3 regions of the Mesorhizobium sp. P171375 genome follow, and region 2 is predicted to be linked to each of the others. Evidence: predicted binding sites of a transcription regulator. Region 2 holds the regulator's gene; each other region holds the start of a gene.
What was found. The regulator HrcA, encoded in region 2, represses chaperone genes, less so after heat shock. The targets are predictions, from matches to a motif close to GTTAGCACTCNCNNNNNGNGAGTGCTAAC.
Positions count from the first base shown of each region.

Region 1: the regulator HrcA is predicted to act here: its motif matches at 5,729-5,757, upstream of groES (co-chaperone GroES).
Region 3: the regulator HrcA is predicted to act here: its motif matches at 3,123-3,151, upstream of groES (co-chaperone GroES).

Region 1 is NZ_JBYNWF010000001.1:5,815,220-5,822,385, forward strand. Features, by position in the region: gene ACYHH6_RS28315 (alpha/beta fold hydrolase) at 1-33, shown strand, start outside; partial or broken gene ACYHH6_RS28320 (hypothetical protein) at 114-515, opposite strand; gene ACYHH6_RS28325 (MarR family winged helix-turn-helix transcriptional regulator) at 712-1,137, shown strand; gene ACYHH6_RS28330 (NmrA family NAD(P)-binding protein) at 1,202-2,095, shown strand; gene ACYHH6_RS28335 (DUF982 domain-containing protein) at 2,273-2,572, opposite strand; gene ACYHH6_RS28340 (Hsp20/alpha crystallin family protein) at 2,715-3,224, opposite strand; gene ACYHH6_RS28345 (Hsp20 family protein) at 3,312-3,779, opposite strand; gene ACYHH6_RS28350 (DUF982 domain-containing protein) at 4,403-4,702, opposite strand; gene ACYHH6_RS28355 (usg protein) at 4,937-5,206, opposite strand; gene groES (co-chaperone GroES) at 5,911-6,225, shown strand; gene groL (chaperonin GroEL) at 6,285-7,166, shown strand, end outside.
Region 2 is NZ_JBYNWF010000001.1:927,715-934,880, reverse strand. Features, by position in the region: gene ACYHH6_RS04600 (PQQ-dependent sugar dehydrogenase) at 1-960, opposite strand, end outside; gene ACYHH6_RS04595 (hypothetical protein) at 1,066-1,269, opposite strand; gene hrcA (heat-inducible transcriptional repressor HrcA) at 1,305-2,390, opposite strand; gene rph (ribonuclease PH) at 2,644-3,360, shown strand; gene ACYHH6_RS04580 (VOC family protein) at 3,551-3,961, shown strand; gene rdgB (RdgB/HAM1 family non-canonical purine NTP pyrophosphatase) at 3,961-4,608, shown strand; gene hemW (radical SAM family heme chaperone HemW) at 4,610-5,767, shown strand; gene ACYHH6_RS04565 (low molecular weight protein tyrosine phosphatase family protein) at 5,827-6,150, shown strand; gene ACYHH6_RS04560 (hypothetical protein) at 6,369-6,557, opposite strand; gene ACYHH6_RS04555 (hypothetical protein) at 6,565-6,756, opposite strand; gene rsmI (16S rRNA (cytidine(1402)-2'-O)-methyltransferase) at 6,944-7,166, shown strand, end outside.
Region 3 is NZ_JBYNWF010000001.1:3,952,689-3,959,854, forward strand. Features, by position in the region: gene ACYHH6_RS19130 (LysR family transcriptional regulator) at 1-387, opposite strand, end outside; gene ACYHH6_RS19135 (VOC family protein) at 512-970, shown strand; gene groL (chaperonin GroEL) at 1,046-2,701, opposite strand; gene groES (co-chaperone GroES) at 2,765-3,061, opposite strand; gene ACYHH6_RS19150 (class I SAM-dependent methyltransferase) at 3,247-4,044, opposite strand; gene ACYHH6_RS19155 (ATP-grasp domain-containing protein) at 4,213-4,980, shown strand; gene ACYHH6_RS19160 (TetR/AcrR family transcriptional regulator) at 4,991-5,617, opposite strand; gene ACYHH6_RS19165 (MFS transporter) at 5,777-6,964, shown strand; gene ACYHH6_RS19170 (bifunctional helix-turn-helix transcriptional regulator/GNAT family N-acetyltransferase) at 7,068-7,166, shown strand, end outside.

The DNA.
Region 1 (7,166 bases), 4.9 Mb from region 2:
AACGCCGACCTGCTGGCGTTCCTTCGCGGCTAATGGCGTGCGAAAGGCCGGGGGGTGGCCGTAGCCCGGCCCCCGGCGCCTTTGCGTGTTATCGTATGCTGATCTGGCAATGAGGACCCGGCGACCTCGTTCACCGGCGCGTTGTAAAAGAGATCGTCACCAAACTTCTCCCCGATGATGCCGCCCAGTCCTGCCGACAGTGACAGCGCAGCGTCCAGAGGCGCAAATGTCATCGTCACGCGCCGGACGAGCCCGGTCCCGTCACGCTCGATGACGCCTACCGCTTCCAGATCGAGGCCGGCGCGAAGCGTTGCCTTGTATTGCAGGAAATGGCGCTGATCGATCGCCCCATAGAAGGTGGGCGTCTGCGAGGCGTAGAGCGTGCCGACGGCCTCGACCAGGTGCTTGATCTTGTCTCGACCCGAAACCGGACGGCGCAGGACCGTCCCTCTCAGTTCGGCGTCATCGGCAAGATCATCGAGGAATGGGTGCTTTTCTCCGTTGCTGCTCGACATGTCGTTTCTCCGGATGGCGTGATTTCTGGGATGGCCGCGTGAGCGCGATCCAGACTCAACTGCGACGTTCCCGAAATTAGTGTGTAATTGCACTTCAAGCAATGAGCCGAGGAGCGGGTTGTGCCGACCCTGGTAATTGCGTAGAGCGCCGAGGTTCGGACTTGACACTGTGCAATTACACATTTAGATATGCTCCATGCCGACACCTACCGGTCCTCATCTCTGTTATGCCCTTGCCGCCCGCCAGAACGCGCGGCATCTGAGCCGTCTTTACGACAGTCATCTGGCGCCTGCCGGACTGTCGGTCTCGCAATTCTCGATTTTGTCTCTGCTGGAAGCCTACCAAAGCCTCAAGATCACCCGTCTCGCCGAAATGCTGAGCATGGAACGCACGACTCTCGTCCGCGCGCTGAAGCCGCTGCAGGCGGCCGGATGGGTCGTCGCCGGGAGAGCCGATAGCGGCCGCGCTTTCGATGTCACGCTCTCCCCCTCGGGCGTTGCAAAGGTGGCGCAGGCCATTCCTCTCTGGGAAGACGCCCAGGCCGCGTTTGAGCGGGAGGTCGGACAGGACCGTGCCGTGCGTATGCGCGATGAAATCCTGGAGTTGAACCTCGCCGGGTAGTTCCTTTTTTACCCATATATGTGTAATTACACACTTATGATGCGCCAAACACAAGGAGATGAAAATGACTGACAAGTTCCTCGTTACCGGCGCGACCGGTGAGACCGGCCGCTACACCGTCCAACGCCTGCTCGAGAAGGGCCACGCTGTCCGCGCGATGGTCCACAAGGAAGACGAGCGCGCCGAGACGCTTCGCAACGAAGGCGCCGAGGTCGTGGTGGGCGACCTCTTCGAGCATGACAACGTGATCCGCGCCGCCGCAGGCACCACCGCCGCCTATTTCTGCTACCCTGTCCGTCCCGGTATCATCCAGACGACGGCATATTTCGCCGATGCGGCCAGGCGCGCCGGCCTCAAGGCCGTGATCAACATGTCGCAGATCTCCGCGCGCGAGGACTCCGAGAGTCATGCGGCGCGCGATCACTGGATCGCCGAGCGGATCTTCGACTGGTCGGGCGTTCCCACCATCCATCTGCGGCCGACCTTCTTCTCGCAATGGCTGCTCTATCCGTTTGCGCGCAAGACGATCGTCGAACAGAGCATCATCGACTTGCCCTATGGCGCTGGCCGTCATGCTCCCATCGCTGCCGAGGACCAGGCCCGCCTGATCGCAGTGCTGCTGGCCGATCCGGCCGTCCATGTCGGCAAGACCTACACGCTTCATGGGCCGACCGAGCTTGATCAGCCGGGCATCGCCGCAGCCATCAGCGAGGTGCTCGGCCGCAAGATCAGCTATCAGCCGCTGACCATCCCCGCCTATCGCGATCGCCTGGAAAAGTTCGGCCTGCCGGAATTTTTGATCCAGCATTTCTGCGCCATCGCCCTCGATTACCAGAACGGCATTTTCTCGGGCGCCGACAAGATCATCGCCGAAGTCACAGGCGTGCCGCCGATGACCGTTCAGGACTTCGTCACGTCGCACCGGGCCGCCTTCAATACGCTGGATGCGGCGGCGTAAGCCACTCCGGCGTCGCCCGACGGAACATCGGAATCACTGGGTCGGAAGCACCTCTAAAGCGTTGATAACGACAATGGTAGGCCTGTAGGACATATTAAGATCATTGATTTTATTGGCTTTTTCGTGGCCAAAATCAGAAGTCCTCTATGCGCGCCCAGGAGAAACCCTGAACTGAAGTCAGGGACCGCGCTGAGAAACGCGCAGCTTTTGATCAGCCCCGGCCATTGGCGCAAAATCGGATTTGGCCAGCACCCCAGCTATCCTGGCAAAGCCGACAAATGCCTGCCGCGCCTGATCAGTTGTCATCTGACCGGCAATCGCGGCGTTGCAGCTTCTCACTGCGCAGCTGTATATCGGTCCCCGACGGGCCTTCGGCCATTGATTCAAGAATACCATCGCCTCCCGCACCGAGTTGATGTCGTGTATCACGTCACTGGTCTTAACCTGCACGGGGGCACGGAAAGCCAGACTGGTCATTTGTTACCTCCCTGGGATTGCAAGGGTTGATTCAGCATCACATGATGCGGCTCTTTCGTTTGAGGCTGTCGGACGCCATTTGACCATCCTCGCTGTCTGCAGAGGCCAGGGCTCGACGAGCCCCGGCCTTCCTTCGCGAACCTCATTTGCTGCCGTTGATTGCAATGCGTTTGGCGTTTGCCTGCGCCTTTTTGGTCTTCGGCAGTGTCACGGTGAGCACACCGTTTTTGAACGTAGCCACCACCTTGTCGTCTTCAACCTCACGGCCGAGACTGAAGCGCCGCTCAAAGCGCCCATAATAGCGTTCGCTGAACTGGCGGTCCTTGTCCTCGGTTTCTGCTTTCTTCTCGCCGCGAAGCGTCAGAACACCATCATCCAGCATGACCTCGACGTCGTTTTCGTCGAGGCCAGGGATTTCGGCCGTCACCCGGATTTCCTTATCGGTTTCCGAGAACTCCACGCTTGGCCAAGTGCCATTGAGAGGAGGCACGCGGCCAAGAACCGAAGGCGTGTCAAAACCGCGGAACACCTCGTCGAAGAGCCGGTTGACATTGCGGTGCAACGACAGAAACGGATCCATGTCGTCACTGCGATAAATGCTCGGTGCCTGGCTGCCGCCACGGCTCCAGGGAATCAAGTCACGTACGCTCATTTGTCCTTCTCCTTTCCGTTTTATGGGTCGCACCCGGACCCCATCCACGACAGGACGGGCTGTCTGCTGCAGGCCAACCGCCAAAGATCAGGCCGCCGCGCTTTCAATGCCCTTGGAGGCCGCATTCTTTCCGGTATCGACATTAATCGCGATCCGGCGCGGCTTCATCTCCTCGGGAATTTCCTTCTTGAGGTCGATGATCAGCAGACCGTTTTCGAGCTTTGCCCCGACTATGGTCACATGATCGGCGAGCTCGAAGCGGCGCGCGAACGACCTCAGCGCCAGGCCATGATGGAGGTACTGAACCCCGTCATTCTCTGTCTTGGCGCCCTCGATCACGAGCATATTTGGCTCATGCGTGATCGTAAGCTCGTCTTCACCGAAACCGGCGACCGCGAGGACAATGCGATAGGTGTCTTCGCCGAGCTTGGCGATATCGTATGGCGGCCAGCTATCCGCGTTCTGCGGGGGGCTGGCGTTTTCGAGCAGGTTGAAGATGCGGTCAAAGCCGATGCTCGACCGATAGAAGGGGGAAAAGTCCAGGTTCGTTCTCATAGCTACATCCTCCTTGGAGCAACATAGATACGAGGGAACGCCAAGAAGCCCCGGCGCTCCCTGACACATCGGCCCCTTGCGCGGCGACCGACAAAGATGAGTTGGGAATCGATTTCGGCCGTGTCAAGAGCGACGGCTAAAGCAGTTTCGCGACCGCCTTCGGATGGCTGGGTGGCAAGCTCTCCAGCGAATGCCCCATCTACTTCGCAGGTATTTCGAACGGAGGAAAAGGATGACTATGACACGCCAAGACGTCGTCTCGGTCCTCGGATTCATAGACGACGTGACGATTGCGGAGATCATCGCGTCCGGTGCCTCGCTCGAGGAATTGAGAAGGCTGGGCCTGGGCCTTCGGTGACGAGGCGCTGATGAGCCAGGGACGACCATTGCCGGGACACGGGTGGCAGCGCAAGGGAACCGGGACGAAGCGTGAAGATGCCGGCAGGTCCTGCCATTCAGGCAGACGTGCTTAGTCGTGCGATCCGCTTGGAAAGTTGTCCGTGCTGGAGGCATCTATATGACAGACAACGACAAGGGGCTCGCTTCCCGCTCCCCTTGCCCCGGTGACGCACCGCTTTGATGCTGCGGCGGTAGATTGCCGCCGCAGTACTAGCCCTGACTATCTATAGATGGTCTATTTTGCTGATCTTCGGCCCTGTCATCCACTGCGGCGCCGCGGGCAGATCCTCGATGACGGCGACCCTGCGTGCCCAGGTCATAAAGGCCCTGTTCGCCGCCTCGACAGACTTCCGGCCATCGTGCGCGGAGTAGCATGCATCCGACGCCGCAGCGTGGAGGAGGCCTCTCCTTTCAACCGGCCATTCTTCCAGAAACTCTATCGCATCCATGACACAGCCGATCTTTTGGACAACATGGCCCTCGTCTCTTACGAAAACCGGTTGTTTGAACGTCGCACTTTCCATAGTGACCTCCCTTCAAACCGTGGCGCAACTGGATCTTGCCTCCCCGTGCGCGGCTCCCGGCAAACGATGTCGGCTACTTGGCGAACGCCACGGCAAACGGCGGAAACCGGATTTTCAAAGAGCATCGTTTCCATGCGATCCTTCGGCTCCTGCTAACCCGATATCCGGCAAGCCGCGCTGGACACATAAAAAGATTGGAAACGCCACTTTCCAGTTCAAGGGGAGCGGACCCGGCTATTGAATTGTGAAGATGCCGTCTACGGCCTGCCATTCGGAAGGCCGGATAAGGCGGTGATGGGCGACTCGCACGGAATGCAGCGCTCCTTCGAGTTCGCGCTCCCAGTAATCCAGAAACCCCTTGAGGGTCGGGAATTCCGGTGCCAGGTCGTATTCCTGCCAAACGTAGAGCTGCAAAAGGCTCGGATGATCGGGAAGGTGGTAGTGAATTTCCGCAGTTGTGAGACCGTAGCCCTCCATCTGCAGCCGGAATTCCCTACTGACCATGCGTCTCTCCTATCGCGCGCGTTCAGGCATCAAGTCTTTGCGGGCGTTCTCGGGCTCGCCGTTCCTCGAGGTCACAGCCTATCTCGGCGCGACTATCGTCCAGTCGGCGAAGTGCATCCATGACGGCGTCAAATGTCACCGGGTTCGCAGCACCCGGTGGCTTTCGCAGCGTAGGCATGGAGTCGACGGCGCAAGCATCAGAAGCCCATGAGGCAAGAATGGCGCGCTTCTCCTGAGTGTCGAGCGTGCGGTCGCCCACCACCTCATCGGGGTGGCTAAAGTGCCGCGCCGGAAACAGCGGTCAAGCGAAGGATCAGTGGTTTCAGGGGCGATCGAGGGGATGTTTTTTGGGAAAGTTCGTTCCATCGACAGTCTCCGCTTCCTAACAATCTCCTTGGCATTATTGGTGTTGCAGTGACCCTTTTCGGGGTCTCCAACCGCAAAAAATTTCGTGGAGTTCGGGCCGAATTTCAAGACCTGAAAATCGCGCGCCTCGCAAAAATAGCTGCATGAATTCATGCGGCTAGCACTCCGGAATGCCGAGTGCCAAAATTTTTTCAGCGACCTCTTGAAACGCAGAAAATGCAAAACTAGTTCGATATGCGCGCGACGCCTGAAAAGGGTCGCGGCGCCCCGCACTGGCCCGATATTGCCGGTCCGGTGTGGAGGAACTCAAAAATCTGTTTGTCCTGAAGGAGAACGATATGACGTTCCGTCCATTGCATGACCGTATTCTGGTCCGCCGCATCGAAGCCGAGGAGAAGACGGCTGGCGGCATCATTATCCCGGACACCGCCAAGGAGAAGCCGCAAGAGGGCGAGGTGATTGCCGTCGGCCCAGGCGCCCGCGACGAGAGTGGCAAGCTCACACCGCTCGACGTCAAGATCGGCGACCGCATCCTGTTCGGCAAGTGGTCCGGCACGGAGATCAAGCTCAACGGCGAAGATCTGCTCATCATGAAGGAAAGCGATGTGATGGGCGTGATCGAGCAGGCCGCGACGGTCAAGAAAGCCGCCTGAGCGAGGCTCTGGTCCAACCGCAATCCAGTCAGTGAACTGCCTAGTGAAGGAGTGATCCAATGGCTGCCAAGGAAGTGAAATTCCATTCCGACGCCCGTGAGCGCATGCTGCGCGGCGTCAACATCCTCGCCGACGCGGTGAAGGTGACCCTCGGCCCCAAGGGCCGCAACGTCGTCATCGACAAGTCGTTCGGCGCCCCGCGCATCACCAAGGACGGCGTGACCGTCGCCAAGGAGATCGAGCTCGAGGACAAGTTCGAGAACATGGGCGCGCAGATGGTGCGCGAGGTCGCCTCGAAGACCAGCGACATCGCGGGTGACGGCACTACCACCGCTACGGTGCTCGCCCAGGCGATCGTCCGCGAAGGCGCCAAGGCGGTCGCGTCGGGGATGAACCCGATGGACCTGAAGCGCGGCATCGACAAGGCTGTAGAAGCCATCGTGGCTGAGCTGAAGACCAATGCCCGCAAGGTGACCAAAAATGACGAGATCGCCCAGGTTGGCACCATCTCGGCCAATGGCGACGCCGAGATCGGCCGCTTCCTTGCGGAAGCGATGCAGAAGGTCGGCAACGAGGGCGTCATCACCGTCGAGGAAGCCAAGACCGCCGAGACCGAACTGGAAGTGGTCGAGGGCATGCAGTTCGACCGCGGCTACCTCAGCCCCTACTTCATCACCAACCAGGACAAGATGCGCGTCGAGCTTGAAGAGCCCTATGTGCTGATCCACGAGAAGAAGCTGTCCAATCTGCAGGCGCTGCTTCCGGTGCTGGAAGCTGTCGTGCAGTCGTCCAAACCGCTGCTGATCATCGCCGAGGATGTCGAGGGCGAAGCGTTGGCGACGCTGGTCGTCAACAAGCTGCGCGGTGGCCTCAAAGTCGCCGCCGTCAAGGCGCCGGGCTTCGGCGACCGCCGCAAGGCAATGCTGGAGGATATTGCCATC
Region 2 (7,166 bases):
ATTGTTGCCGATGTAGTACCAAGGCCAACCGTAGAAGGCGCCGTCCTTTACGGTGGTTGCGAATTCGAACGGAATGTTGTCGCCGAGCGAGTCCCGCTCGTTGACGACGCACCACAGCGCGCCGGTCGCCGGCTGCACGGTCAGGCCAGAACAATTGCGCAGGCCAGTGGCAACGATGCGGCCATTCTTGCCGTCTACGTCGAAGGCCAACACGTCGGCGCGACCGTCCTCCTCGCCCCAGGCGGCACCTGAAGGCATGGATTTGATCCAGGCGTCGAGGCCGCCGCGCGGTTCCTTCCCCATGCCCTCGGCGATATTCGATTCGGAGCCGACCGAGACATAAAGCGTCTTGCTGTCGGGCGAGAAGGCGATGTCGCGAGTCCAGTGGCCGCCCGAGGGAATGCCGGAGACAATCGTCTCCGGTTCACCGGAGGCTTTCAGATCGCCGTCGCGATAGGCGAAGCGCACCACGCTATCGGTGTTGGCGACATAGACCCACTGCGCCTTGTCGCCCGGCGGATAGAAGGCAATGCCGTAGGGTCGGCTCAGGTTGCTGGCAAAGATCGCTTTCTGGACGGGTTTTGCGCTACCCTTTCCGAGACGATAAACGCGTATCTCGTCGTAGTTGCTGTTGGCAACAAACAGGTCGCCATTCGGAGCAACGCGAACGACGCGCGGGTTGGCGATACCGGAGGCGATAAGCTCCGCTGTAAAACCCGGCAGCACAACTGGATTGGCGCCTTCGGGCCTCTCCGCCACGCCGGGGCCATTGGATGCGGATTCGGTGACAAAGGGCGCCTGCAGGTCCTGCGGCTTGATCAGCCGGCGCACGCCCGGTTTGTCCGCCTTCCAGTCGCCGAAAGCGTCCTTGCCGGTCAGCAGCGGTTGATCGGCTTGCTGAGCGAAGGCACTGGTGGCCACAAGCAGGGCAAGGCTCGCGAAGCCGGCAATCCGGATCATGCTGTCCTCCTCGAATTCACGCCGGTCGGGGCGCCATGCAAAGAAGAGATATCGCGCGAGCGCCACAAAAGAGAAGCGTGCGCGCGCAGATTCAAGCGAAACCCGTCAGCTGTCTTCTTCCTCGACGTCGAGATCGTCGTCGAGCCGCTTTTCCAGCGCGACGAGATCGTCCGGCAGCGGCAGGCCCATGGCGCGCATTTCGCGAAGTTTTTCGCGTAGCTGCTCCTGGATTTCGTGCTCGTCCTCGGGCTGGTTGACCATTTCCTCGAGCAGCAGACTGATCTGGGCCTTGAACGATTCAAGCGCCATTCTGCGCCCTCCTTTGCGGTGATCCCGGCTTCGGCTTATCTCAACATCCGGGTAATCAATTGGGCAGTGTAGTCGACCATGGGCACGATGCGGGCATAATTCAGCCTGGTAGGGCCGATGACGCCGAGCGCGCCGACGACGCGGGCATCCTTGTCGCGGTAAGGCGCCACCACCAGCGACGAGCCGGAGAGCGAAAACAGCTTGTTTTCCGAGCCAATGAAGATGCGCACGCCGGGGCCGTCCTCGGCGAGGTCGAGCAGCTGGATCAGCCCGTCCTGCGTTTCCAGGTCCTCGAACAGGTGCCTGAGCAATTCGATGTCGGCCTGGGCGGTGACATTTTCGAGCAGATTGGCACGGCCGCGCACGATGAGACGCGCCGGCAGGCCGCTGTCGGCGCCCGCCCACACCGCCAGGCCTTTTTCGACGAGATCCTGCGACAGCGTGTCGAGGGCGGCCCTGGTCTCGTCCTTGATACGAGCGATCTCGATGCGCGCCTCGGCGAGCGTGCGGCCCCTGATATGGGCGTTCAGGAAGTTGGAGGCTTCGTGCAGCTGCGAGACGGTGATGCCGGCCGGCAGGTCGACGACACGGTTCTCGACATCGCCGTTCTGCGACACCATCACGGCCAGCGCCTTGGTCGGCTCAAGCTGGATGAACTCGATGTGCTTCAGCGCCACCTCGTTCTTGGTGGCCAGCACCAGGCCGGCGCCGCGCGACATGCCTGACAGCATCTGGCTGGCCTCGGTCAGCATGTGTTCCAGCGTCGCGCCCGAGCCGGAGGCGCGCACCTGCGCCTCGATGACGCGGCGTTCCTCGTCGGAAAGATCGCCGAGCTCCATGAAGGCATCGACAAAGAAGCGCAGGCCGGTCTGCGTCGGCAGCCGCCCGGCCGAGATGTGCGGGGCATAGATCAGGCCGAGATGTTCGAGATCGCTCATCACATTGCGGATGGTGGCCGGTGACAGCGACGACGGCAGGATGCGCGACAGGCTGCGCGATCCCACAGGCTCACCATCCTTGAGGTAGGAATCAACGATGCGCCGGAAAATGTCGCGCGAGCGCATGTCGAGCGACTGCAGCGCGGGTGCCAGCAGACTGGGTTCGGTGACTGCCTTGGTCATTCGGGCCAAAAACCTCCGGCTAAAGGATATAGACTTCCTTCGCCCCTGCGCAACCCGCTGCCGCACTTGCGGTCAGCGGCGTCTGTTCCAGATCGCCCGCTGCCGCGTTTGCGGCCAGCGGCGTCGCTCTTGCGATCGCCCAATGCCGTATGCGGTCACCGCGCCGCGTTTGCGGCCATTTTCCTTTGCGCCATGGGCTGCATGCGTCTACAAGCCGCCCACGCAACCGCAAAAAGAACAGAAAGAGGCCTCGATGCGCCCCTCCAAACGCCAAGCCGACGAAATGCGCCCCATCTCCTTCGAGCGCGGCGTGTCCAAACACGCCGAAGGCTCGTGCCTGGTGAAATTCGGCGACACGCATGTTCTGTGCACGGCGAGCCTGGAGGAAAAGGTGCCGGGCTGGATGCGCAATTCCGGCAAGGGCTGGGTGACGGCTGAATACGGCATGCTGCCGCGCTCGACCGGCGAACGCATGCGCCGTGAAGCTTCTGCCGGCAAACAAGGCGGCCGCACGCTGGAGATCCAGCGGCTGATCGGCCGTTCGCTGCGCGCGGTCGTCGACCTGCAGGCGCTGGGCGAACAGCAGATCACCGTCGACTGCGATGTCATCCAGGCCGATGGCGGCACCCGCACGGCCTCGATCACCGGCGGCTGGGTGGCGCTCTACGATTGCCTGCGCTGGATGGAAGCACGGCAGATGGCCAGCGTTGCCAAAGTGCTGAAAGACCATGTCGCGGCGATTTCCTGCGGCATCCATGACGGCCAGCCGGTCATCGATCTCGACTACATCGAGGATTCGTCGGCCGGCACCGACGCCAATTTCGTCATGACCGGCAAGGGTGGCATCGTCGAGATCCAGGGCACCGCCGAGGGCGAGCCTTTCTCCGAAGGGCAGTTCGCGGAGCTGATGGGTCTGGCCAAGAAGGGCATCCAAAGGTTGGTGAGTTTGCAGCAGATGGCTGTGGCCTGATTGAATTTAGTGCGATGACGTCGGCGATCCTTCACACCCCCCTCTGGCCTGCCGGCCATCTCCCCCGCAAGGGGGGAGATCAGAGGTCGCTACCGTTTTCGCCAACCATCAACGTTGAGACGCTGCCAGCGGAACTGCCAATCTCCCCCCTTGCGGGGGAGATGCCCAGCAGGGCAGAGGGGGGTGCCTCGTGACTCCCTCTGCTATTTTGGAATCCGCTCTCTACGTCTCCGATCTTGCGGCCGCAGAAACCTTCTACCGCGATGTACTCGGCCTCGACCTCCTCGGCAAAGTCGACGGCCGCCATCTCTTCTTCCGCTGCGGCGCCGGCGTTTTGCTGATCTTCAACGCCGAGGCGACCAAAATCCCGCCGGCGCCGGATGCGCGGCTGAAAGTGCCGCCGCATGGCACGGTCGGCGAGGGCCATCTCTGCTTTGCGGCAAGCGCGGATGAACTCGGGCGCTGGAAGGCGCAGCTTGAGGCGAAAGATATCGCCATTGAAAGCGAATTCGACTGGCCGCAAGGCGGGCGTTCGATCTACATACGCGACCCCTCGGGCAATTCGATCGAATTTGCCGAGCCACGGATCTGGGGCCTTTGATGCATTCTCTCGATGGAAAGAAGATCGTCGTCGCCAGCCACAATGCAGGCAAGCTGCGCGAATTCGCCGATTTGATGGGTCCGTTCGGCTTCGAGGCGAAGTCGGCCAAGGACTGCGGCTTGCCGGAGCCGGACGAGACCGGCGCCACTTTCGAGGAAAATGCCTACATCAAGGCTTTTGCGGCGGCCAAAGCCACCGGCCTGCCGGCGCTGTCGGACGATTCGGGCCTCTGCGTCGACGCGCTCGACGGCGCACCCGGCGTCTACACCGCCAACTGGGCCGAAACCCCGGAAGGCACGCGCGATTTCGGCATGGCCATGCAGCGCACCGAAGTGGCGTTGCAAGAGGTCGGCGCAGCGGAGCCCAAGCAACGGACGGGGCGCTTCGTCGCCGTCATCTGCCTCGCCTTCCCAGACGGCGAAGCCGAATATTATCGCGGCGAGGCCGAGGGAACGCTGGTGTGGCCGCCGCGCGGCGAACTCGGCTTCGGCTACGACCCGGTGTTTCTACCCGACGGTTTCGACAAGACGTTCGGCGAGATGAGCGCCGAGGAGAAGCATGGCTGGAAGCCCGGCCAGCCAACGGCGCTGTCGCACCGCGCCCGCGCCTTCCAGAAATTCGCCCGCGCCAGACTTGGTTCGGCCTGAGATGTCGCTGGACCGCAGCCCGGGCTTCGGCGTCTATATCCATTGGCCGTTCTGCGCGGCCAAATGCCCGTATTGCGACTTCAACAGCCATGTCCGCCACCAGCCGGTCGACCAGCAGCGCTTTGCCCGCGCCTTCGAGACCGAGCTCGCGACGATGCGCGGGCGCACCGGGCCGCGCGAAGTGACCAGCATCTTTCTCGGCGGCGGCACGCCCTCGCTGATGCAGCCGCAGACGGTGGCGACGGTGCTCGACGCCGTGGCCAAGAACTGGACCGTGCCCGATGGCATCGAGGTGACGCTGGAAGCCAATCCGTCCTCGGTCGAGGCCGAGCGTTTTCGCGGCTACCGCGCCGCCGGCGTCAACCGGGTGTCGCTCGGCGTGCAGGCGCTGAACGACAAGGATTTGCGTTTTCTCGGCCGGCTGCACAATGTCGAGGAAGCACTGCATGCCATCGGGCTGGCGCGTGAGATTTTTCCGCGCCTTTCCTTCGACCTGATCTATGCCCGTCCCGGCCAGACGTTGGACGCTTGGCAAGCGGAGCTCGAACAGGCGATCGGCCACGCCGCCGACCATCTGTCGCTCTACCAGCTGACCATCGAGGAAGGCACGCCGTTCCACGCGCTGCATGCGGCGCACAAATTCACCATTCCCGACAATGACCGGGCAGCCGATCTCTACGCGCTGACGCAAGAGGTGACCACGGCGCATGGTTTGCCGGCTTACGAGATTTCCAACCACGCCCGGCCAGGCGCCGAAAGCCGGCACAATCTGACCTACTGGCGCTATGGCGAATATGTCGGCGTCGGGCCGGGCGCGCATGGCCGTTTCATCGAGAACGGCCACCGCACCGTCACCATCGCCGAGCGGATGCCGGAGACCTGGGCCAATCTGGTCGAGGCCAAGGGCCATGGCGTCACCGGCGGCGAAGTCTTGACGCGTTCGGAGGAGGCCGACGAGTTCCTGCTGATGGGGTTGCGGCTCGCCGAAGGCATCGACCTTACCCGCTACGAGACGTTTTCCGGGCGCGGCTTGTCCAGCGCGCGGCTGTCGGTGCTGCAGGACGAGGGGCTGGTGGCGCCGATCGGCAACGCCCGCCTGCGCGCCACGCCGGCCGGCATGATCGTGCTCGACGCCGTGGTGGCGGATCTGGCGCGGTAAGCATGATCCCGAAAAGTGGAGGCCCGGTTCTCGGATAAGATCATGCTTGAGAAAAGGCTTTGAAGAACGTCCTCTTCGTCTGCAGCCAGAATCGTTTGCGCAGCCCGACTGCCGAGCAGGTGTTTTCCAAACGCCAGGATATCGAGGTCGCCTCAGCCGGCACCAATCACGATGCCGACACGCCGCTAACGCATGAACTGGTGGCGTGGGCCGACATCATCTTCGTCATGGAAAAGGCGCACCGCTCCAAGCTGCAGAAGAAATTCAAGGCGAGCCTGAAGAAGGCTCGGCTGATCTGCCTCGATATCCCGGATGACTATGAATTCATGGATCCGGTGTTGGTGCGATTGCTCGAAGTGAGGGTTCAGAGATATCTGGGCTGACCGATGTGGTTGGGGCGTTCCACGCCCGAGCGTTCGTCATCCTCGGGCTTGACCCGAGCATCCATGCCGCGAGGTTAAGGCGTTGCAACGGTTCAGAATTCTGATCCCCGCATCCTTCGGCAGACGTCACGGAATGGATCCTAGGGTCTGCGCCGCGTCGCTTCGCTCGTTGCTTCGCCCTAGGATGACGAAGGCAGCGATGCCGCACCTATCGGCAATTAAGCGTCGTGCTTGAAGCGGCGCTTGCCACGGTGCTTTTCGGCATGCGCGTTGCCGGGTCGGGCCGGCTTGGCGTCGGCCTTGTCGCGACGGACGCTGTGCTGGTCGTTCATCGGATGCGGCGGCACGCCTTCTCTGGCGCTCTTGGTTTCAAGACGGGTGATGAAGATATCGAAGCGATTGGGCATCGTCCGGTCAGTGCTCCGTCGTGCTGCTTGGCTGGGGCTGATTGTCGGAAAGCCTGACATTCGTCGGCAAGGGGGTGGTGGCCCGCCTGGTCAGGCTGGTCTCGCTCTTGGCGAGCAGACGCTTGTCCTTTGGCGCGGGCACGCGGTTGCGCCCGGCATAGTAGGGCTCGAAAACGTCCTGCAATTTGAGGCTGTCCATCCTGTCCTCCTCCTCAAGAGACTCAGGTATTCAATCCGCCGGCCACGGTTTCGTTCCCCACTATGGCAAAGACATGGCGGCCGGATTACATCGGCGTCAGGTTTGGGGCGGTCAGGTTGAGGCGGGACGCCGGGCTTTTGCAACCGCGCCTGCGCCGTGCCAAACAGGGCTGAACGGAGAGTGAGCGGTGACCGGCGAAAAACGCAGCTATGTGATCGGCCAGACCGAGATGCCGGCCCGACCGCTCGAGCCGGCGCTCTATCTGGTGGCGACGCCGATCGGCAATCTCTCCGACATCACGCTGCGCGCGCTTGAAACGCTGGCCGCCGCCGACATTGTCGCCTGCGAGGACACCCGCGTCTCGCGCGTGCTGCTCGACCGCTACGGCATCCGCCGTCGCACCACCGCCT
Region 3 (7,166 bases), 3.0 Mb from region 2:
CGCCACGATTTCGACTTCGAGGTTGGGGTTATTCGTGATGAGCGGGCCGATAATGTGCCCCAACACGAAAGGCGCGATCGAGTTTGGGACGTTGATGCGCACTTTGCCAAATGGCGTGTCGCGAAACTGGTTGAGAGCATCGAGTGCCGCGCCAATGTCGCCGAAGGCCGGCGCCAGCCGGGCCTGCAACATTGCCCCCGCATCGGTCAGCGACACGCTGCGCGTCGTGCGGTTGAGCAGGCGCAGCCCAACGCGTTCCTCGAGATTGCTCACGGCATGACTGATCGCCGACGCGGTCACGCCACGCTCTTCTGCCGCGCGGCGAAAGCTGCTGTGCCGCGCCACCGCATCGAAGGCGGCAAGTTCAGAGAGATCGGTTGCGCGCATTGATGATTTTTGCTCACGAGTGTCAAGACAATTGCCACTCTAATAGAGCTAATCGATTTGCGCCATCTTCTCCGCGTCGCCGCAAGAAACCATTGAGCGGCTCACGGTCCAAAGGAGAGATAAAATGGCTGACTTCCCGATCCCCGCCAAAAACACAGTGTCGGCTTTCGCCAATATGCGCGGCCATCACGTGGCGCTGCGCGTCGCCGACTATGAGGTTGCCAAGAGCTGGTATGTTGACAAGCTCGACTTCCGCGTGGTTCACGAATGGCCGTTCGCCGACGAGCAACTCGCCTATCTCGCGCCGGCCAATGACGACCATTTCATGATCGAACTGCTGGGCGGCGGCGATCCGCTGCCGATCGATGCGCCGACCTACACCGATCTTGGCGATAGCCTGCGCTATGCCGGCTACCACCATTTCTGCATCAGCGTGGCCGACATCGAAGCGACCGTGGCCGAACTGCGCAAGCGCGGCGTCGCCATCGTCACCGAGCCGTTCAAGCTCGACGACATCAGCCGCAAGCTGGCCTTCTTCGCCGACCCCTTCGGCAATCTGATCGAACTCGCTGAGGTCGTCTGAGGCACTCTGCCAACCAGAAAGAAAAAGGGCGCCTTTCGGCGCCCTTTCCGTATCTGAAGGCTGATAGGGTTTGGATTAGAAATCCATGCCGCCCATGCCGCCCATGCCGCCGCCGCCCATGCCGCCGGGCATGCCGCCGCCAGCCGACTCCTTCTTAGGAGCCTCCGCGATCATGGCTTCGGTGGTGACGAGCAGGCCGGCGACCGAGGCCGCGTCCTGGAGAGCCGTGCGAACGACCTTGACCGGGTCGACGATGCCCATGGCGATCATGTCGCCATACTCGCCGGTCTGGGCGTTGTAGCCGTAGGTCGCGCCCTTGTTGTCCAGGATCTTGCCGGCAACGATCGAAGCTTCCGCACCGGCGTTCGAGGCGATCTGGCGGGCCGGAGCCTGCAGCGCACGACGAACGATGTTGATGCCGGCAGCCTGGTCGGCATTGGCGCCGGCAGCCTTGATGTTGGCCGAAGCGCGCAGCAGGGCGACGCCACCACCAGCAACGATGCCTTCTTCCACGGCCGCGCGGGTCGCGTTGAGGGCGTCATCGACGCGGTCCTTCTTTTCCTTGACTTCGACTTCCGTCGCGCCGCCGACGCGGATCACCGCAACGCCGCCCGCCAGCTTGGCGAGACGTTCCTGCAGCTTCTCCTTGTCGTAGTCCGACGTGGTCTCTTCGATCTGCTGCTTGATCTGGGCAACGCGGCCCTGGATCTCGGCCTTCTTGCCGGCGCCGTCGACGATGGTGGTGTTCTCCTTGGAGATCGACACCTTCTTGGCGCGGCCGAGCATGTTGAGGCCGACGTTCTCGAGCTTGATGCCGAGGTCTTCCGAGATGACCTGGCCACCGGTGAGGATGGCGATGTCTTCCAGCATGGCCTTGCGGCGATCACCGAAGCCCGGCGCCTTGACGGCGGCGATCTTCAGGCCACCGCGCAGCTTGTTGACGACCAGCGTGGCCAGAGCCTCGCCTTCGACGTCTTCCGAGATGATGAGCAGCGGCTTGGAAGTCTGCACGACGGCTTCGAGAACCGGCAGCATGGCCTGGAGGTTGGAGAGCTTCTTCTCGTGCAGGAGGATGTAGACGTCCTCGAGCTCGGCAACCATCTTGTCGGCGTTGGTGACGAAGTAGGGCGAGAGGTAGCCGCGGTCGAACTGCATGCCTTCGACGACTTCCAGCTCGGTCTCGGCGGTCTTGGCTTCCTCAACCGTGATGACGCCTTCGTTGCCGACCTTCTGCATCGCTTCGGCGATCATGGCGCCGACCGACTCGTCGCCATTGGCCGAGATCGTGCCGACCTGGGCAACTTCCTCGGACGTCTTGATCTTCTTGGCAGCCTTGCCGAGAGCCGCGACGACTTCGGTCACGGCCAGATCGATGCCGCGCTTCAGGTCCATCGGGTTCATGCCGGCGGCAACCGCCTTGTGGCCTTCCTGGACGATCGACTGCGCCAGAACGGTCGCGGTCGTGGTGCCGTCGCCGGCGATGTCGTTGGTCTTCGAAGCAACTTCGCGGACCATCTGTGCGCCCATGTTTTCGAACTTGTCCTCAAGCTCGATTTCCTTGGCGACGGTGACGCCGTCCTTGGTGATGCGCGGGGCGCCGAACGACTTGTCGATGACGACGTTGCGGCCCTTGGGGCCGAGCGTGACCTTCACCGCGTCGGCAAGGATGTTGACGCCGCGCAGCATGCGCTCACGGGCATCGCGGGAGAATTTTACGTCTTTAGCAGCCATGTTTTAGCTCCTGGCAGGGGCTTGCGATCAAGCCCGAAATTCAGTTGACGGTGAGGCCGATAATCAGCCGATGATGCCCATAATGTCGGATTCCTTCATGATCAGAAGGTCTTCGCCATTGAGCTTGACTTCGGTGCCCGACCACTTGCCGAACAGGATGCGGTCGCCAGCCTTGACGTCCAGGGGAACCAGCTTGCCAGCTTCGTCACGAGCGCCGGAGCCGACGGCGATGATCTCGCCTTCCTGCGGCTTTTCCTTTGCCGTATCCGGGATGATGATCCCGCCGGCGGTCTTGGATTCGGATTCGACCCGGCGAACGACCACGCGGTCATGAAGCGGGCGGAACTTCGACTTTGCCATTTTTTCTTCCTCGAATGAGAACGGTGAGAACAGTTCCTCCATCCGGCGATGCCGGACATGCGTTAGCACTCACCAAGGGAGAGTGCTAACGTGGCGCTGAAATAGGCGAGTGGCTTTCGAGAGTCAAGGCGAACGGTGGGCTCAATTTGCTCTAGTTTGAGCCCTGCCGTGGTCTGACGGGAAGCCTAGCGACGCCTCGGCGATCCAAGCACCAGCAGAGGGCATCGTTCCGCCAGCGGATAGGAACCGCTCGACTCGACGCGCACGTCGCCAAACCACCCACTCGCCTCATCGACGAGCACGGCCAGCGTCGCGAAGCTGTAGCTTACGTCGGAGCCGGCATAGACGTCGATCGTGTTGATCGAGGCGATGCTCCATCCCGTCCGCGCGGCAAGGGCCTCGCGGTCGGGGAACAGGCCGTCGAATGTATCGCGGATTGTCCGCACCTTGATGGCGAAATCCTGACTGCCCGTGGTGCACGCCATCGCGATCCGCCATTTGAGCGCGTGGAAATTCTCGATCGCGCCGGCCAGCACCTGGGCTTCAATGCTGGCCAGATCCTCGGTCGTTTCCGGGGCGGCGAAAACGCGGATCGCGGCACGCCCGCCGGGTCTCAGGACCCTGGCGATTTCGCCGTGCAGGCGATTGCGCGCCGCCTTCGAGGCGACGGCGGACAGGCATCCGTCGCCAATGACTGCCTCGGTGCTGGCCCCGGCAACCGGCAGATCCAGCCAGTTTCCAGCCATCGCGCTGCGCGAGGCATTGTCGCCTGCCCATACACCCGAGATCATGGCCGCCGATTGGTCGATTGCCAGCATCGATCTGCCGAGCACTGCAAGTTCCGGCGTCACCCCCAGGAGCAGGACATCGGCATTTGCCAGGCTGACTTCACGCTCGAATATACCAACGGTTTCCGGCGTCGGCCGAAGCGGCGCGTCCAGCAGCCTCCAGTGACGGTGATAATTGTCCCAATGATTTGTCATGCTGCCTTTGCAGAGTCCGAGACGTCTGGCTTTTGGTGTTCACAGTCGCCTATTAGAAAATTGCAGGAAATCAAAAGGCTGTCTGTGGCACGAATTGTCGTCGTAACGCATGAGCACGATCGGTTCCAGAGCGGCCGCAACCTCTTACTGCGCAGGTCGAGCCCCTATATGCTTTTCGATGTTCTCGAAGAACTGAAAAGGCGCGGCCATTCGGTCCGGATCCAGCAAGGCCCGGCCATGACGCACAGTGCCGACATCGCAATTCTACATGTCGATGCAACCGTCACACCGGCGGATTATCTCGACTATGCGCGGGGTTTTCCATTCTGCCTCAATCTCGCAACGGCCGACATCTCCAAGCGACGGGTCAGCGGCGCGTTGCTAAAGCACGACGACGCCTGGCAAGGCCCGGTCATCGTCAAAACCAATCTCAACAATCAGGGCATTCCGGAGACGTTCCTCAACCGGCGATCCAGGCGCGCGGGCAAGCAGCCACCTTTTCCCGATGTGCAGGGGCAGCAGCCCTACGAGATCTACGAGTCTCTTGGCGACGTCCCGGATGGCGTCTTCGGCGACGACGATCTGGTCGTGGAAAAGTTCATTGCCGAACGGGAACCCGATGGCTTCGCAATGCGGTTCTGGGTGTTTTGCGGAGAGAGCGAGCGTTGCACCCGCTACGTGTCACCAAACGGCCTCGTCAAGGCATCTGAAACGATCCGACGTGAGCCTGTTCCTGTTCCTGACGAGATCCGCGAGCGGCGACGAGAACTCGGCTTCGACTACGGCAAATTCGATTTCGTCATGCATGAGGGCAGGGCGATCTTGCTCGATGCCAACAAGACGCCGGGCCGTCCCAAAAACCTGGTGAACATGTTTGCGGCCGGCGCCGCCCATCTGGCCGACGGCTTCGAGGGCCTCATGCACCGGGCGCGATAGGCCTTCTCGCCTAAAGAAACTGGCGCAACTGCGTATGGATGATCGACCGGTAGTCCTCGATGGTATGGCGGCTTTCCGTTTCGTCCTGGGTCAGCGCCATGCGCACGACGCCTCCGGCAAGCTGGAAGATCAGGAAGACCATGCGCCCGAACTCCTGGCGCCGTTCGGCCGCGAGAAACGGACCGACATGATCGCAGAACATCGCCGCCTGGCGCCGGGTTTCGGCGATATCTAGATTTTGCAGCGCCTTGTCGGCCTGGATGGCGTTCTGCAGGTCCTGGATGGCCGGGTCACCGGCGACACGTTCATAGTAATCGTCGAGCAGTCGGTCGGCGGCGGCGATGACGTCGCTCTGTCCGCCAATGTCGGCAACGATCACGGCAAGCCGGGCGCGGCTCACTTCCGAGAAACGCTCGTAGAGCATCGCCAGGATCGCCGACTTGTTTGGGAAGTAATGATAGACGGTGGCGATCGGCCCGCCGGCCAGCGCGCCGACTTCCTTCATGGTGACGGCGTCGATGCCCTTTTCGCCGATCAGCCGCATGGTGGTCGACAGGATGGCGTCGATGCGCTCGCGGCTGCGCTCCTGCTTGGGCCTGCGCCTCGGTTCGGTCGCCGTTCTCACTGCTTCGTTCATGCCGCCACCCTCTCGATCGCCAAGTCCATTCGATCCCCAGCCTTGCTGATGCCGCGCCTCACCAATGATTGACAAACGAATATGATCGAGTATCAGTTTCTAAATACTGACAGATTGTCAGTTTTTGTGCCGTCAGGCAAGGACGTTTGGGAGACGCCCGTGACTTCTGTTCGTAACGCCGATGCCGGAAACGGAGACTGGCTGGTCGGCAATCCGACCGCCGCGCAGCTGGCCTCGGCGCTGTGGATCGGTTCGGTCGGCCTGCTCATCCTCGGCCTGCAGCCGGTGTTGCTCGGCGCGCTCTACACCGAGGGCCATGTCAGCGGCGACGAACTCGCTCTGGTCGCCACGGCGGAGATGATCGCCATCGGCATTGGGTCAGCCGTTGTCGCGATGCTGCTGCCCGCCCGCAACATGCGTTGGAAGAGTGCGATCCTGCTGGTCCTGCTGGCGCTGGCGAACTGGGCAACCGCCTATGCGGTCAACCCGAATTCGCTGATTGGCGCCCGCACTGTCGCCGGTCTCGCCGAAGGTGGCCTGGTGGCGGTCGCCACCGAACTGATCGCCCGATCGCGCCGGGCCGAGCGCATCGGCGGCTATTTCGTCACCATCCAGACCCTGGCGCAATGCGCGCTGGCGCTCTTGCTGGCGCTTTACGTCATCCCGGCTGCCGGATCGGCGGGCGGCTTCATCGTTCTTGCCGTCGTCTGCATCGCCTCGCTGGCGGTCGCCTTCATCGTCCCGGACAACTATGCCGACCTGCCGAAGGAGGAGAATTTCGGCAATGTGCTGACCGTGCCTTCGATCACCGCTCTGCTGTGCGTCTTCTGCTACTTCATGTTCTTCGGCTCGGTCTGGGCCTTTCTCGAGCCGCTCGGCGCGCAATACGGCATTGACGGGCGCACCGTCGGCCTGATCGTCTCCGCCAGCCTTGCGATCCAGGTGCTGGGCGCGATGACGGCGACCGTCTTCGAAGCGCGCATCGACTACCGCTTCGCCATAGTGGCGATCGGCGTGGTCGCTGTCGCCTGTTCCGCGGTGCTGGCCAGTAGTCCAAGCCTGACGATATTCTGGGCCGCCGCGCTGGTCATGGGCTTCATTCTTCTGTTCATCGTGCCTTATCAGATCCGGCTGGCGATCACCGCCGACGAGACGCGCACGGCCGTGCTCCTGGTGCCGGCTGCCCAACTTTTCGGTCTGGCCATCGGGCCGATCGCGGCATCGCTGCTGATCGACGGCAAGGATTTTCGGCCGGTGCCGGAATTCGCCGCCGCGAGTGCCGCGGCCAGCGTCGTAATGCTTAGTCTGTTCATACTGGTCGCGCGCCGCCGCCGCGCCATCGCCTGACCGAAACCATTCGTTCCCGAAGACACGATGGCGTGAGCGTTCAGTCACGATACTTGACTAAGTCAAATAAATGATCGATCGTTCTGGGGCAGGAGGCTGGCCCATGACGATCCATCATCAACCCGGCAAGGAACGCATCGACGCGGTGCGGGCTTTCAACCGCTTCTACACCCGCCAGATTGGTCTGCTCGACGAAGGCCTG